DNA from 2 places in the Paenibacillus sp. FSL R7-269 genome. Region 2 is predicted to be linked to the other one. Evidence: predicted binding sites of a transcription regulator. Region 2 holds the regulator's gene; the other holds the start of a gene.
The links. The regulator LexA, encoded in region 2, represses DNA repair genes until DNA is damaged. The targets are predictions, from matches to a motif close to CGAACATATGTTCG.
Positions count from the first base shown of each region.

Region 1: C162_RS03510 (putative DNA modification/repair radical SAM protein) is a predicted target of LexA. The motif match lies at 2,539-2,552, and genes of this name have one in related genera.

Region 1 is NZ_ASPS01000009.1:60,466-67,381, forward strand. It holds gene C162_RS03500 (glycoside hydrolase family 3 C-terminal domain-containing protein) at 1-1,959, opposite strand, end outside; gene C162_RS03505 (hypothetical protein) at 2,212-2,373, opposite strand; gene C162_RS03510 (putative DNA modification/repair radical SAM protein) at 2,597-3,907, shown strand; gene C162_RS03515 (TIGR03915 family putative DNA repair protein) at 3,907-4,788, shown strand; gene C162_RS03520 (phosphoketolase family protein) at 4,855-6,916, opposite strand, start outside.
Region 2 is NZ_ASPS01000030.1:204,742-211,657, forward strand. It holds gene C162_RS15880 (HAD family hydrolase) at 1-226, opposite strand, end outside; gene C162_RS15885 (hypothetical protein) at 262-789, opposite strand; gene C162_RS15890 (DUF896 domain-containing protein) at 837-1,046, opposite strand; gene C162_RS15895 (LysM peptidoglycan-binding domain-containing protein) at 1,156-1,572, opposite strand; gene lexA (transcriptional repressor LexA) at 1,770-2,396, shown strand; gene C162_RS15905 (L,D-transpeptidase) at 2,585-2,923, shown strand; gene C162_RS15910 (hypothetical protein) at 3,002-3,220, opposite strand; gene C162_RS15915 (hypothetical protein) at 3,331-3,552, opposite strand; gene C162_RS15920 (hypothetical protein) at 3,645-4,004, opposite strand; gene C162_RS15925 (hypothetical protein) at 4,020-4,292, opposite strand; gene C162_RS37335 (hypothetical protein) at 4,485-4,610, shown strand; gene C162_RS15930 (GNAT family N-acetyltransferase) at 4,736-5,323, shown strand; gene glnA (type I glutamate--ammonia ligase) at 5,666-6,916, opposite strand, start outside.

The DNA.
Region 1 (6,916 bases), on a different contig from region 2:
CTCCTGGTTGTTGCAGGCAAAATGCTTCAGCGTCGCATTAGAGCCGCCCTTCATAATTCCGCGTGTGCATGCGGCAGCGAAGATCCCCGAAATCAGCGGGTCTTCGGAGAAATATTCGAAGTTGCGCCCGTTCAGCGGGCTGCGCCGGATATTCAGCCCTGGTCCCAGCAGCGCATCCACCTGGTTGCGCAATAATTCCTGGCCTTCCATGACATACAATGCTTCCACCAGTTCTGCGTTCCATGTAGCGGCGAGCAGGGTGCCAATCGATACCTGTGTAGCCTTCGCTCCACTGTCCATACGGATACCGGATGGGCCGTCCGCTGTAGCTGCAACCGGAATGCCGTAGCTGAACAGACTGTCGCTGACGCCCCCGAACGCCGAAGCCGTACCCGGAGTTACCAGCGGGCTGCTCATTCCTTCGCCCCGGACAATCGCCGCCAGGTCTTGGTCGCTTAGCTGGGCAATGAAGGTGCTCATGCTGACTTTTCCGTCATGGACATCTCTCAGGGTATATCCCTGATTACCGGTCTGCGCAAGCGTCTGCGGCAGATTGCGTTCAATCCGCTCCGCCAGATCCACCTTGCGTGTAGGTACCTCAGACGAGACAAGCTCATACGAACCGTCTGCCTTACGGGCACCCGGCTTCATCCGCATGAAACTCTCAGTAGGTGCCATTGCTTCTTCCAGCTGTTCCACAACCTTAAGCTCTTCCAGCACATAACCTTCTTGTCCGTCCAGAAGCACTGCTGACACCGCTTTGACACTGGTGCCTGCATAGAAGCGGTAGGTACCGGCTTCGAGCACATAAGCGGAAGCATGCCCGGTCACACCAGCGTCATCATAGGAAGCCATGGAATGGAGCGGGAAGCTCACAGTAAGGCGCTGAGACTCACCAGGCTCGAGCAGCTTGGTCTTAGCGAAAGCTGCCAGCGCTTTGGCCGGTTGACCCAGCTGTCCCTGCGGCGCTTCGTAATACACCTGCACTACTTCTTTACCGGTATACACCGCTCCCGTATTCGTTACAGTTACACCAATTTCAATCTGCGGCTCGCCCGCCTGGTTCACCAGCTTCGCTTCCTCCGGCTCCAGCTTGAAGGTCGTGTACGAGATCCCGTAGCCGAATTCATACTGAACCTTATCGGGGCAGAAGGTCTCGAAATAGCGGTAGCCTACATAGATATCTTCCTCGTACAGGTTCTTGAACTCATTGCCGTAGTTGCGGGTCGACGGGTAATCCTCAATGGAATACGCGATGGTGTCCGTCAGCTTGCCGCTTGGCGTAACCTCTCCGGCCAGAACATCGGCAATCGCGTGGCCGCCTTCCATGCCGCCATGCCAGGAATAGATCACAGCAGAGATAGGATTCACATAAGCGGCGTCATTCACCCAGCTCATATCCATGATATTGGACACATTGAGCACCACAATCGTCTGTTCAAAATGAGCCGTAACCGAGACAAGCATCGCCTTCTCATCTTCCGTCAGCCGGTAGCTGCCTGCGGTATCGGCATTATCCTGATCCTCGCCCGCCGTACGTCCTATAACCACAACCGCTTTGGCTGACTGGCTTCGTGCCTGCTTCACCAGCTCGTCCGTAAGCGGCATTTCCTTCTGGTTCCACGGCTCCGCAGCCCATACCTTGCCGCCGTCATCGAACGGGTTAAGCCCGATCCAGGCCTCATAGGCTGCAGCCAGTTCTTCATTCACGCTAATGTTCTTCTTGCTGCGCAGTCCATCCAGCAGGTTCGTCGTATATGCAACGTGAACGCTACCGCCCGATCCAGTACCGCTGCGGTAATAATTCACCTGTATTCTGCCAAAAACAGCAACGCTCTCACCGTTACCCAGCGGAAGCACCTGTCCCTCATTCTTAAGCAGTACCGCGCCTTCTGCGGCTACCGTCCGGCTAAATTCTGCAAAACCCTCTAACGGCACTCCAATGTTCTGTGTACTCAATTGGTTTCCTCCTGTATGTTCATTTCCCATGCTGTGGGTTGATTCTATAAATAACGCCCTCCCGAAGGGAATGTACGTTACCTTGAATCTGTATGGTCTTGCATATAGCATATCCTTCTAAGAATATAAGCTCCAGCCATATTATTCAAGCACCGCTCTAAAAATAAAAAGACACCTGTGCGGGCGTCTTTCAAGCCTGTTCCTATGCAATCCGCTGCGCCTGAATAAATACGTCCGGATCTTCTGTTTATTTTATCTGCGGCGGCGGCCCTTCATCATGCGGTTGTACATAATAAGAGCAGCAACGATCATGCCCAGCATGGCTACACTGCCTGCCGATTCCTGCGACATGCCGAACATCAGGCACACACTTGTCACTAGCTGTCTTGTCAGCAGCGCGACGGCTATCAGCATGATAGGCCGCCATATGTTATATCCTCTCACTTTAGCAACACTCCTAACCCGATTTTCAATAATCGCATGATTCCTCATTCCATGAACCATCAATTTCTATTATAGCACAAGAAGGAATGCGCATACATTTTGCAGGCGGCCGGGGAGGTGGATTACGCTTTGACAAGAACGTACGTTCGATATATAATGCTCACATATGAGGGGGATTGAGACCGTGGATGTAATGGAGAAACTAGAGATTCTGACCGCTTCAGCCAAATACGATGTGGCGTGCACTTCAAGCGGTTCCGACCGTAAGGGCCAGGCCGGGACGCTCGGCAACACCCCTGCGATGGGCATCTGCCACAGCTTCGCGGCGGACGGCCGCTGTATTTCGCTGCTGAAGGTGCTTATGACCAACGGCTGTGTATATGATTGTGCCTATTGCATCAACCGCAAGTCCAACCCCATTCGCCGGGCGGCCTTCACCCCCGAAGAGATCGCAGATATCACCATGCAATTCTACCGCCGTAATTATATAGAAGGATTATTTCTCAGCTCAGGCATTATGCGCAGTCCCGACTACACCACCGAGCAGTTAATCGGCGCACTTGAGCTGCTGCGCAATGTCTATCATTTCAACGGTTATATTCATGTAAAAGCCATCCCTGGAGCAGACGAAGCCCTGCTGTCCAGACTTGGGCTGCTCGCCGACCGCATGAGCGTCAACATCGAACTGCCCTCGCAGGAGAGTCTCGGACGGCTCGCCCCCGATAAGAGCAAGGTATCCATCCTGAAGCCGATGGGGCTGATTAGCAGCCGGATCAAGGAGAACCGCTCCGATATCGTCCGGTATAATCACGCGCCCCGCTTCGCTCCGGCCGGACAGAGCACCCAGATGATCGTGGGGGCAACGCCAGATACGGATTACCAGATTCTTAATCTGACGGAGGGATTATACCGCAAATACTCGCTCAAGCGCGTCTTCTTCTCCGCCTACACCCCGGTTGTGGAGGATTCCCTCCTGCCCGCTCTCGACACCAAGCCACCGCTGCTGCGGGAACACCGGCTCTATCAAGCCGATTGGCTCCTGCGTTTCTACGGCTTCAAGGCGAATGAATTATTGGATGAGGCCGTGCCGAACTTCAATCCGCTGCTGGACCCCAAATGCAGTTGGGCCGTTAACCACCGGGAGCAGTTCCCCGTTGAGATCAACCGCGCCCCTTACGAAATGCTGCTGCGTGTACCCGGCATCGGCGTAAGAAGCGCACAGCGGATCGTGAAGGCCAGACGGGCCGGAGCGCTCGATTTCCATGCGCTGAAGAAGCTGGGAGTGGTCCTCAAGCGTGCTCAGTTCTTCATCACCTGTAAGGACAAACCGCTGGAGGGACTGAAGGTAAGCGAGCACACCCTGCTTCGCTCACTCATGTCCGGGGAGCAGCTCGCTCTCCAGCAGCCGCAGGTGGAGCAACTCACGCTGTTCGACGACTTCAACCTGTCAGCACTTCCGGCAGCAGATAGTTGGAACCTGCTCAAGAAGGGGGCGAAGGCCTGATGTTCAAGCCGTCCGCACTGGCGTACACCTATGATGGAAGCTTCGAGGGCCTGCTGTGCTGTGTGTTCGAGAGCTATGCCTGGAAGGAGACTCCGTTAACGATACATTCCGCAGATGCAGAGCAGGGGCTGTTGCTGGAGGCCAAATGGATCGAGACTGACAAGGACAAGGCAGCACGGGTACTGAAATCCCTGCCGCTGCGGATCAGCCGGGAGGCCGAAGAACTGGTGCGTCTGGGCTTCTGGAGCTGCGCTCCCGAGAAGGAAATGCTGCTGTTGAACTTCCTGTATCTCGGCTTCCAGCATGGCCGCAAGGTGATGAATATGCTGGCCGACGACACGGTGAACACACTAATGAAGGCCGTACAGCAGCTCCGGCATGAAGCGCATCTGTATACAGGCTTCGTCCGCTTCTCCGTATACGGACCGGTCATGGCCGCAGTCATTGAACCGCAGGGCTATGTGCTGCCTGTGATCCAGGAGCATTTCTGCGACCGGTTCCAGGGGGAGAGCTTCATGATCTACGATCAGACGCACGGAGCTGCGCTGATTCATGAGCCCGGACGGGAGGCCATCGTGCCGTTAAACGGCTGGACCCCGCCCGAGCCCGATGAGACGGAGGAAGCGTACCGCCGCTTATGGACTGGCTTCTACAATGCCATCGGCATCAAGGAGCGCTACAACGACCGGCTGCGTTCCTCACTGATGCCGAAGCGCTACTGGAAGCACATGGTGGAGATGAATGGGAGGGGCGGTGTGCCTGTACTTTCTGCGGGGCAGCGGAAGAGAGCATTGCAGCCGGAAGCGCCGAAGACCTCATCGATCCCGGACATCCAACTTCAATCATCGGATACAAAAAGCGCCCCGCAGCCATCAACATGACTAACCGGAGCGCTCCTTGATTCAAGCCTTCTATATTATTAATGAAATAACTCTATCGTCCTAACCTTAGTTCAAAGCCTTCCATACCCAGTTCTCAACCTCTGGAAGGTCAATGCCTTCTTCGCGGATGTATGCATGATGCTTCTGCACGATGGCATCCATCTCGTCAGCGATGGACTGGTATTTGCTTGCTTCCGGCAGGCTCAGCACAGCTTCCTTCGTGAGGTCGAAGCGGTCCATCTGGTTGAGGACACGCATATCGAACGGTGTAGTGATGTCGCCATTCTCGCGGTAGCCATGCACATGCAGGTTATGGTTGTGGCGGTCGAAGAACAGGTCTTTGATCAGGCCTTCATAGCCGTGGAAGGCGAAGATGACCGGTTTATCTTTTGTGAAAAATTGATCAAACTCCTCGTCAGACAAGCCGCGCGGATCAAGCTTCTGACTTCTCAGCTTCAGCAGATCGACTACGTTAATGTAACGGATCTTCAGCTCAGGCAGCTTCTCATGCAGGATCGAGATGGCAGCCAAGGCTTCCATAGTTGGTTCTGTACCCGAAGAAGCGATGACGAGATCCGGCTCTCCGCCTTTGTCGGTGCTGGCCCAGTCAATGATCTTGAGGCCTTTAGTTACCAGCTCCTGAGCTTCGTCAGCCGAGAACCACTGCGGACGCGGATGCTTGGAGGATACAATCAGGTTGATCTTCTGACGGTCATTCAGGATCGTGTCGAAGACAGCCAACAAGCTGTTCGCATCGGACGGCAGATACTCACGGATGAATTCAGGCTTCTTGTCAGCCAGATGGCCGAGCAGACCCGGATCTTGGTGGGTATAACCGTTATGGTCCTGCTGGAATACGGTCGATGTGGCGATCACGTTCAGGGAAGGAATATCTTCTCTCCAGGTCTGATCTGTCGCCTTACGCAGCCACTTGAAGTGTTGGGTAATCATCGAGTCAACCACGCGCAGGAACGCTTCATAGCTGGCGAAGAATCCGTGGCGCCCAGTCAGGACATACCCTTCCAGAATCCCTTCCGCCTGATGCTCAGACAACTGGGAGTCAATGACACGGCCGTATGGAGCAAGGAATTCATCCTGCGGTTCCTGAATGGCATCCATCCATTGGCGCTTGGTCACTTCGAATACAGGTCCCAGACGGTTAGACATAGTCTCATCCGGTCCAAAAATCCGGAAGTTGCGGTTCTCTTCGTTGAGCGTAACAACCTCTTTCAGGTATTTCCCCAGCACGGCCATATCCTGTGCAATCACTTGACCCGGAACGGAATTATCCAGGGCGTAGTTGCGGAAGTTCGGCTTGTGCAGGTCTTTGATCAGCTTGCCGGCATTCGTTACAGGGTTCATCCCCATACGTCTGTCGCCGGTTGGCAGCAGCTCAGCCAGATCCGCGTTCAGACGGCCGTTCTCATCGAACAATTCTTCAGGTCTGTAGCTGTTCAGCCATTCAAGCAATGCCGGAGCATGCTTCATGTTCTTCTGATCAACCGGAATCGGCACCTGGTGGGCACGGAAGGAGCCTTCATTCGGCACGCCGTCCCATGCTTTGGGACCAGTCCAGCCCTTAGGCGTACGGAAGACCAGCATCGGCCATACAGGACGGGTAGTATCATTATTTTCACGGGCATTCTTCTGAATTGCGGCAATTCTCTCTACGATCGTATCCAGCACCTTCGCCATTTCCGGGTGCATCAGATCCGGGTTCTCGCCTTCTACGAAGAATGCTTCCCAGCCATTTCCGGCAAAATATGCGGTCAATTCTTCTCTGCTCATCCGGGAGAGGATGGTAGGGTTGCTGATCTTGAAGCCGTTCAAATGCAGAATCGGCAATACAGCACCGTCTGTAATCGGGTTGATGAACCGGTTGGACAGCCAGGAAGCGGCCAGAGGGCCGGTTTCTGCTTCGCCGTCACCTACAACTACTGCAGAGATCAGATCAGGGTTATCGAGAATCGAACCCACGCTGTGCGACAGGGAGTAACCCAGTTCGCCGCCTTCGTGAATGGATCCAGGTGTTTCAGGAGCAGCATGGGAGGCTACACCGCCAGGGAAAGAGAATTGCTTGAACAGCTTTTTCAGACCAGGGATGTCTTGGGTGATCTGGGGGTAGATT
Region 2 (6,916 bases):
TCGCCCATAGCGCTTCAAACGGGTTAATACCGATCAGCTTGGTGAACGGATATGTCTCATAGGATTCATAGAGGGCACGGGCTTCTCTGCGTACAGCAGCTTCCAGCTCCTGTGGATCAACGGAATCTCCAGCAGCCTCACAAGCATAGCGGAAGGCTTCTTCCACGCTGCGGTCATCCCACAGCAGGGTATCGTCAAGGTCAAATAGTACGGCGGTAATCGGCATTTCTTCTCCCACTCCCTATATGCTGGTCTGTCTTCCTATTCGTGCACTAGTTCAATATTGTTGTTCTTCGCGAACTGTTCCAGACGTTCCCCCATCGCAGCGGTGTCATAACGGTTAATCAGCTTGGAGAAAATCCACTGCTTGCGCTTACCCTTATACTTAATGGTTACTACACTGCGTGATAAAGTGATCTTCTCAATATCCGCCGCAGCGAGGAAGCGTTCGCGGTTGTATTTAATAGTAGAGATACGCGCACGCTCAACCTTAAGGAACGGACGGCGGAAGAACAGCAGCGCAGCAAGCAGGAAGTACAGCACCACACCCAGCCAGTTGGCCAGAATCCCGCTTCCTTTGGCCTCGTCAATTGAGCCTACCACCCAGAACATGATGCCAAGCAGCATCAGTACAACGGGGAATACAATATTCCGGCCTTTGAAAATATCAATGCTTTTCGCGGCAGTCTTAGTGCTGGAAGTGTAAATGGAATCCTTCCCCTGCTTCTTTCTTTGCTGGTTAATTTGCTTGGTATTGCGTTGAACCATTCTTTCCCAAGAACGGGCCATGTAAGTTCCCCCTAGTCATCCTGTATTATCTATGAAAAGGCAACAGGCTAATGCTTAAGTCCGTTATTGCCCTCTTCATGCTCCGGATTGTCCACAATTTCGATAGTATCAAGCTGGGCCCGAAAGTTAGTGCGGATATTCCCCAGGTAAATCTCGCGGAGCTTGGCACGTTCAGCCAGTTCCTCTTCATTCAGGCCGCCGTTCTTAGCTTTGCGTGCCAATTCATTGATGCGTGCGACCAATTCGTCAATATTCAATACGTTTCCCTCCCTCTAAATTCATTTTAACTTTGCCATGAGAAAAAGAGCTTGTCAAGGTCTACCCCCTGAAAGCTCTCCGAGTCGATCATTAGTCTGACACAATCCTTCAGTATAAAGGTAAAGTCAGAATATCTCCGGCCTTAATGACACTGTTCTCCAAATGATTCGTCTTCATTATTCCTTCTATATATACGGCTGTCCTCATGTCCTCAGGCTTGTTACTTAACGCAATGCTCCATAAGGTATCACCGCGTTCGACTACGATCCGCTTATCCGGCTTCAGTGAAGAGACCGAACCGGCAAAAACATTCCCCACCACAGTGAATCCCGAAATAACAAGCATCAGCACCAAAACCATCTTCATCAGGCTGACCTGACGGAATAGTGATGATAGCGCAGTGAGACTATGAAGAATCGCATCCTTGACCTTGGTTACATTACTATGAGCAGTTGGATTACCGGGAGCGGACACCTTGATATCCTCATTATTGTAGATGCTGTTGTATGTACTATACTTTAACATGATCATCATCCTCCAAACACATGTTCTTGCTTTCGAAAATAATATAACACGAACATGTGTTTCGATCAATAGTTTTTTCGGAACGTCTGTTCTCTTTATTTGCGTTCTCTTTTTTTCCTCATTTTAGAACTTATGTTTGTACGAACGGAAGTTCTATGTTATAATTTTCCCAAACATAGTATATGGGGTTGATACCGATGTCAAAGATTTCTAGTCGTCAGCTGGCGATCCTGGAATTTATACGTAATGAAGTCCGCAGCAAGGGTTATCCTCCGTCCGTCCGCGAGATTGGCGAGGCTGTCGGCCTGGCCTCCAGCTCTACCGTGCATGGTCACTTGGACCGGCTTGAGAAGAAGGGCCTGATCCGCCGTGACCCTACGAAGCCGCGTGCGATTGAATTGCTCGGCCAGGAAGATTCAGAGAATGTGCATCAATTCGTCCAGACCGTTACCCGCATCCCGGTAGTGGGTAAGGTTACAGCTGGTGTTCCTATTACAGCTACAGAGAATATTGAGGATTACTTCCCGTTACCTGCTCATTATGTAGGCGATAACAAGGTATTTATGCTATCTGTCCTTGGTGACAGTATGGTGGATGCCGGAATTATGAACGGGGATTATGTCATCGTACGCCAGCAGCAGACTGCCGACAATGGCGATATTGTTGTAGCGATGACCGAAGAAGATGAAGCAACTGTCAAGACCTTCTACAAGGAACGGGATCATATCAGGCTGCAGCCGGAGAATCCGGCATACGAGCCTCTCCGCCTTAACCGGGTTACGATTTTGGGACGGGTCATCGGATTATTCCGCGATATCCACTAATCTACTCCCCGCTTAAGAACAGGCTGCTCCGCACCATGCGAAGCAGCCTGTTTTCTGTTCATTTCACTTCTTAAAGTGGCCAAAAAGCCGAATGCAAACATTTGTTCTCATTAAGCTTTTTGACCACTTTTTCTGAGAACCGCTGCATAGCTCCGCACATATCCTGTTACAAAGGAGTGCTGATCTGTATGCCCAATTACCGAATTATCGTCGATCTGTCACAGCGCATGCTGTACCTGCTGGATAATGACGTCGTCACCAGAGGCTTCCCTGTCGGCATCGGCAAAATGTTAACCGTCTCGCCTGTTGGCGAATACACCATCATTAACAAGCAGCCCAATCCGGGTGGCCCGTTCGGAGCCTTCTGGATGGGTCTATCCAAGCCGCATTATGGCATCCATGGAACCAATAACCCTGCTTCCATCGGCCACATGGTCTCCCATGGCTGTATCCGCATGTATAACGCAGATGTTCTCACCCTGGCTGCCCTCGTTCCCATAGGTACTCGTGTCACCATCAGGGAATAGGAACTCACAAAAACCCTTGAGACGCCAGATTGCGCCCCAAGGGTTCCAGTGATTCAAATGAATTAGAGCGGATACAGACTACAGCACACTTCTCAACAGACGGATAGCCACCGTATTCAAACGGATAGCCTCGCGGATCGATTCTCTGGCTGCCAGCAGCTCTCTTCTGGCCCGCGAACCTCTAGGCACTCTGCGCAGATTCTCATTGATTTCTTCCAGTCTCTCCAGCAGGACAGCCCGCTGTGTCAGCAGGACATTAATGGCTCTGCGAATCCGGTTACGTTCTCTTTGGCTCATCTTTACACCTCTTTTACACTTGGATAGTATAAGAGATGCCAAGAAGGACTCCAAAGCTTGTGTGATTCGGCAGTAATGTTAGAGCAGCAAGCAGCGGACAGGTAATCTGCTTACTTTTTGTTCAACCGTACCCGGAATTCAAATTCATCGCGTCTATAAGTCATTCCGGCCAGCACTATGTACTCCGGTGTCCATTTCTGTACAGGTCCGGCATAATCAGCAATCACATGCGGTTTGCCATCAACCAGCTGAACGACGTAGACCTGTACCTGTGCCAGTGCGGCAGCGAATAGATCAGCATCACTGGACAGTACTTTATAAGCCGTATTCAACTTCGTTCCTCCTTGTTCCACAACCATGATAAAAGATTCCGACAACCATCTATTTAATTATACCGGGTCATGGAACAATATGTAAACCATATTTACAGCTTGATAAAAAGGATTTTAAACAATCCAATATACTTCTTAGTAGCCCCGCCATCCCTGGTAAAAAAATTGGTATTTTTAAGGTCTGGTACGCTAAATACTGAGAACAAAATGTAGTTATCCCGCTCGGTCAAAGACTCAATTACAGGCTGAGCCACCAGCTTGCTAATTCCGTCGCCTATTTCCTGATCTAGCGTATTCTCCAGATTCTTTACAGAATATTCACTGAAGGCTTCCTTCCCCGGATTCGTAACAGCCATCACAATCAGAACAAGAATAAGGACCAGTAATGATTTACCGCCCGATCTCCTACGGACTCTGCGTGCAGGACTTGGGATATCATAACGCGAATTCATTCTTTTCCCCCTCAACTACAAAATATACAGTATCTCTTGCAACAAGAACCCCAGCGGATTCACAAACATCCGGTACACGAACAGCATCCCGCCTGCAATTCCACTGCCCCCGACATCAACGCTACTCCAATCCCATACCGGCAGAGGCGGCGCATCCAGCCCATATTGCTCCATAAGCCTCTCTTGGGTCTCCGCTGGCACAGCCGCTCCTTCCGCTCCAGCCACCTGACCCATCAACGCCAGCACCAGCAACAGCGAAAGCATAATCTTATATGTATTCTTCATCATCCACTCCCATGTCTGCCACTAGAATTCTCTTCTGGTTAAGTATATAGGAGATGGAATAGTATGTAAAATGAAGTGGATTGATCTGGAATTGTAATTCCTTTATATTATGATGTAAAGGCTTTGTTTAGTCTTCATTTTCAGTCTCTCCCCCACACTTTAATATTGGGAGAGTTTTATTTAGGAGGTAAATGTATGAATGGAAACAAAGTTATCCTCATTCTTCTGTCCATATCCATCATCGGTATACTCCTTTACTTCGGATTAGCTTATGGATTGCTATGGTATGCCTTCCGGTCCTCGGTTTCCATTGAAGAATAATCTAAGAACTACACCATCTAACCAATATTATCATGTTAAGATTACTTATAATCAAAAAGCACCTCCAAAATATATATTTCATGAGATAAACTTATAGAATCGTGATATTATTTGGAGGTGTACTAATGCTAAATGTAGATTATACAAACTATTATTGGCAAGATGATGAAATTAGATTGCGTTCAATAGAGGCTGAGGATTGGGAAAATATATATTTATCTGCATTCGATACCCCTGCCCGTCGTTTTCTGGAATGTACTATTGAATTGCCGCCCACAAGCTCGGTTGCGAAGAAATTCGTTGAAGAGAATGTTGAATTTACATCCACTAATGGCCGAATCATGTTTACTATTGAAAATATGAACGGTGACACGGTAGGTGGTATTAATTTAAACAGTATTGACGAGAGGAATGGTACGTTCAGCATAGGTATTGTAATTGATCATCCCTATCGAGGGAAGGGTTACGGTACCAGGGCAGTGCACATGCTCTTAAAATATGCATTTTTCGAGCGCAGACTTAATAAATTTAATGATTATGTTCTGGAGGGAAATGAAGCATCGGCTGCTATGCTTAGAAAAGTAGGATGCGTTCAAGAAGGAGTCCGACGTCAAATCTTCTATATCAATGGTAAATATCATGATTCTATGTTGTTTGGTTTAACAAAGAATGAATATAGGGATCTTCATCATAAGGATCATCACAATAAATAATCATGCATTAACCTAATCAGAGACGTTCAGTTCAATAAACCAACAGCAGTCCGGGATTTATTTCTCGGTAAAAGAAAGCTGTTGGTTTTTATATTAGAGTTTATTGAGGTGAGCATTGTGAAGAAATATAACAGATCTGAAAAAGTCATTATTGGTGTGCTCCTTGGTATGACTGCTGTGCTAGCTTTAGGAAGCCTACTTTTTTGGTATGTCTTTACCACAATCTAACTAACCCTTCGCGGCCGACACGCAAGAGCACTTATCCACGTTCAGATATAAACCATACTCTCTAAAAAAACAAAAAAAGCCCCCGGCGCGTATAGCGCCAGGGGCTGCTGTATCCTAGTAAAGCGTCATGTACTGATCTCTTTCCCACTCGTGGACCTGGGTACGGTAGATATCCCATTCGATTTCCTTCAGCTCGTAGAAGTGGGCCAGGGCATGTTCGCCGAGGGCTTCTGTGATCACGTGGCTGCGGATCATTTCGTTCAGAGCTTCCTTCAGATCGGATGGCAGGCTTGGAATGCCTTCTTCAATCCGCTCTTCTTCGGACATGACATAGATGTTACGGTCAATTGGAGCCGGAAGATCCAGCTTACGCTTGATTCCATCAAGACCTGCCTTCAACATTACAGCCAGTGCAAGGTACGGGTTAGCCGCCGGGTCCGGATTACGAACCTCAACGCGTGTGCTAAGCCCTCTCGAAGCCGGAATACGGATCATCGGGCTGCGATTGCTTGCAGACCATGCAACGTAGCAAGGTGCTTCATAACCAGGAACCAGACGTTTGTAGGAGTTGACCGTCGGGTTAGTGATTGCAGCAAATGCACGTGCGTGCTTCAGAATCCCTGCCATGTAATAACGGGCTGTCTTGCTAAGACCCAGCTTATCGCTCTCATCGTAGAACATATTCTCGCTGCCATTGAACAGGGATTGGTGGGCATGCATCCCCGATCCGTTCATACCGAACAAAGGCTTAGGCATAAAGGTTGCATGCAGGCCGTGATGACGGGCTATCGTCTTCACGACAAGCTTGAAGGTCTGAATCTGATCCGCTGCCTTGATGGCATCGGCGTATTTGAAGTCAATCTCATGCTGGCCGGAAGCCACTTCATGGTGGGAAGCCTCAACCTCAAAACCCATTTCCTCCAGTGTCAATACGATCTCACGACGGCAGTTCTCCCCAAGATCCATCGGCGCCAAATCGAAATATCCACCCTGGTCATTCAGCTCAGTGGTCGGATTGCCCTTCTCATCAGTTCTAAACAGGAAGAATTCCGGCTCAGGTCCAACGTTCATAGCAGTGAAGCCCATTTCTTCCGCTTCCTGCAGACAACGTTTGAGGATACCGCGCGGATCTCCGGCAAACGGTGTTCCGTCCGGCATGTACACATCACAAATCAAACGTGCCACACGGCTGTCTGTCACCCAAGGGAAGATTACCCAAGTGCTCAGGTCCGGATACAGATACATGTCGGATTCTTCAATCCGCACATAACCTTCGATGGAAGAACCATCGAACATCATTTTATTGTCGAGTGCTTTTTCAAGCTGGCTTACTGGAATCTCTACATTCTTGATCGTTCCCAGCAA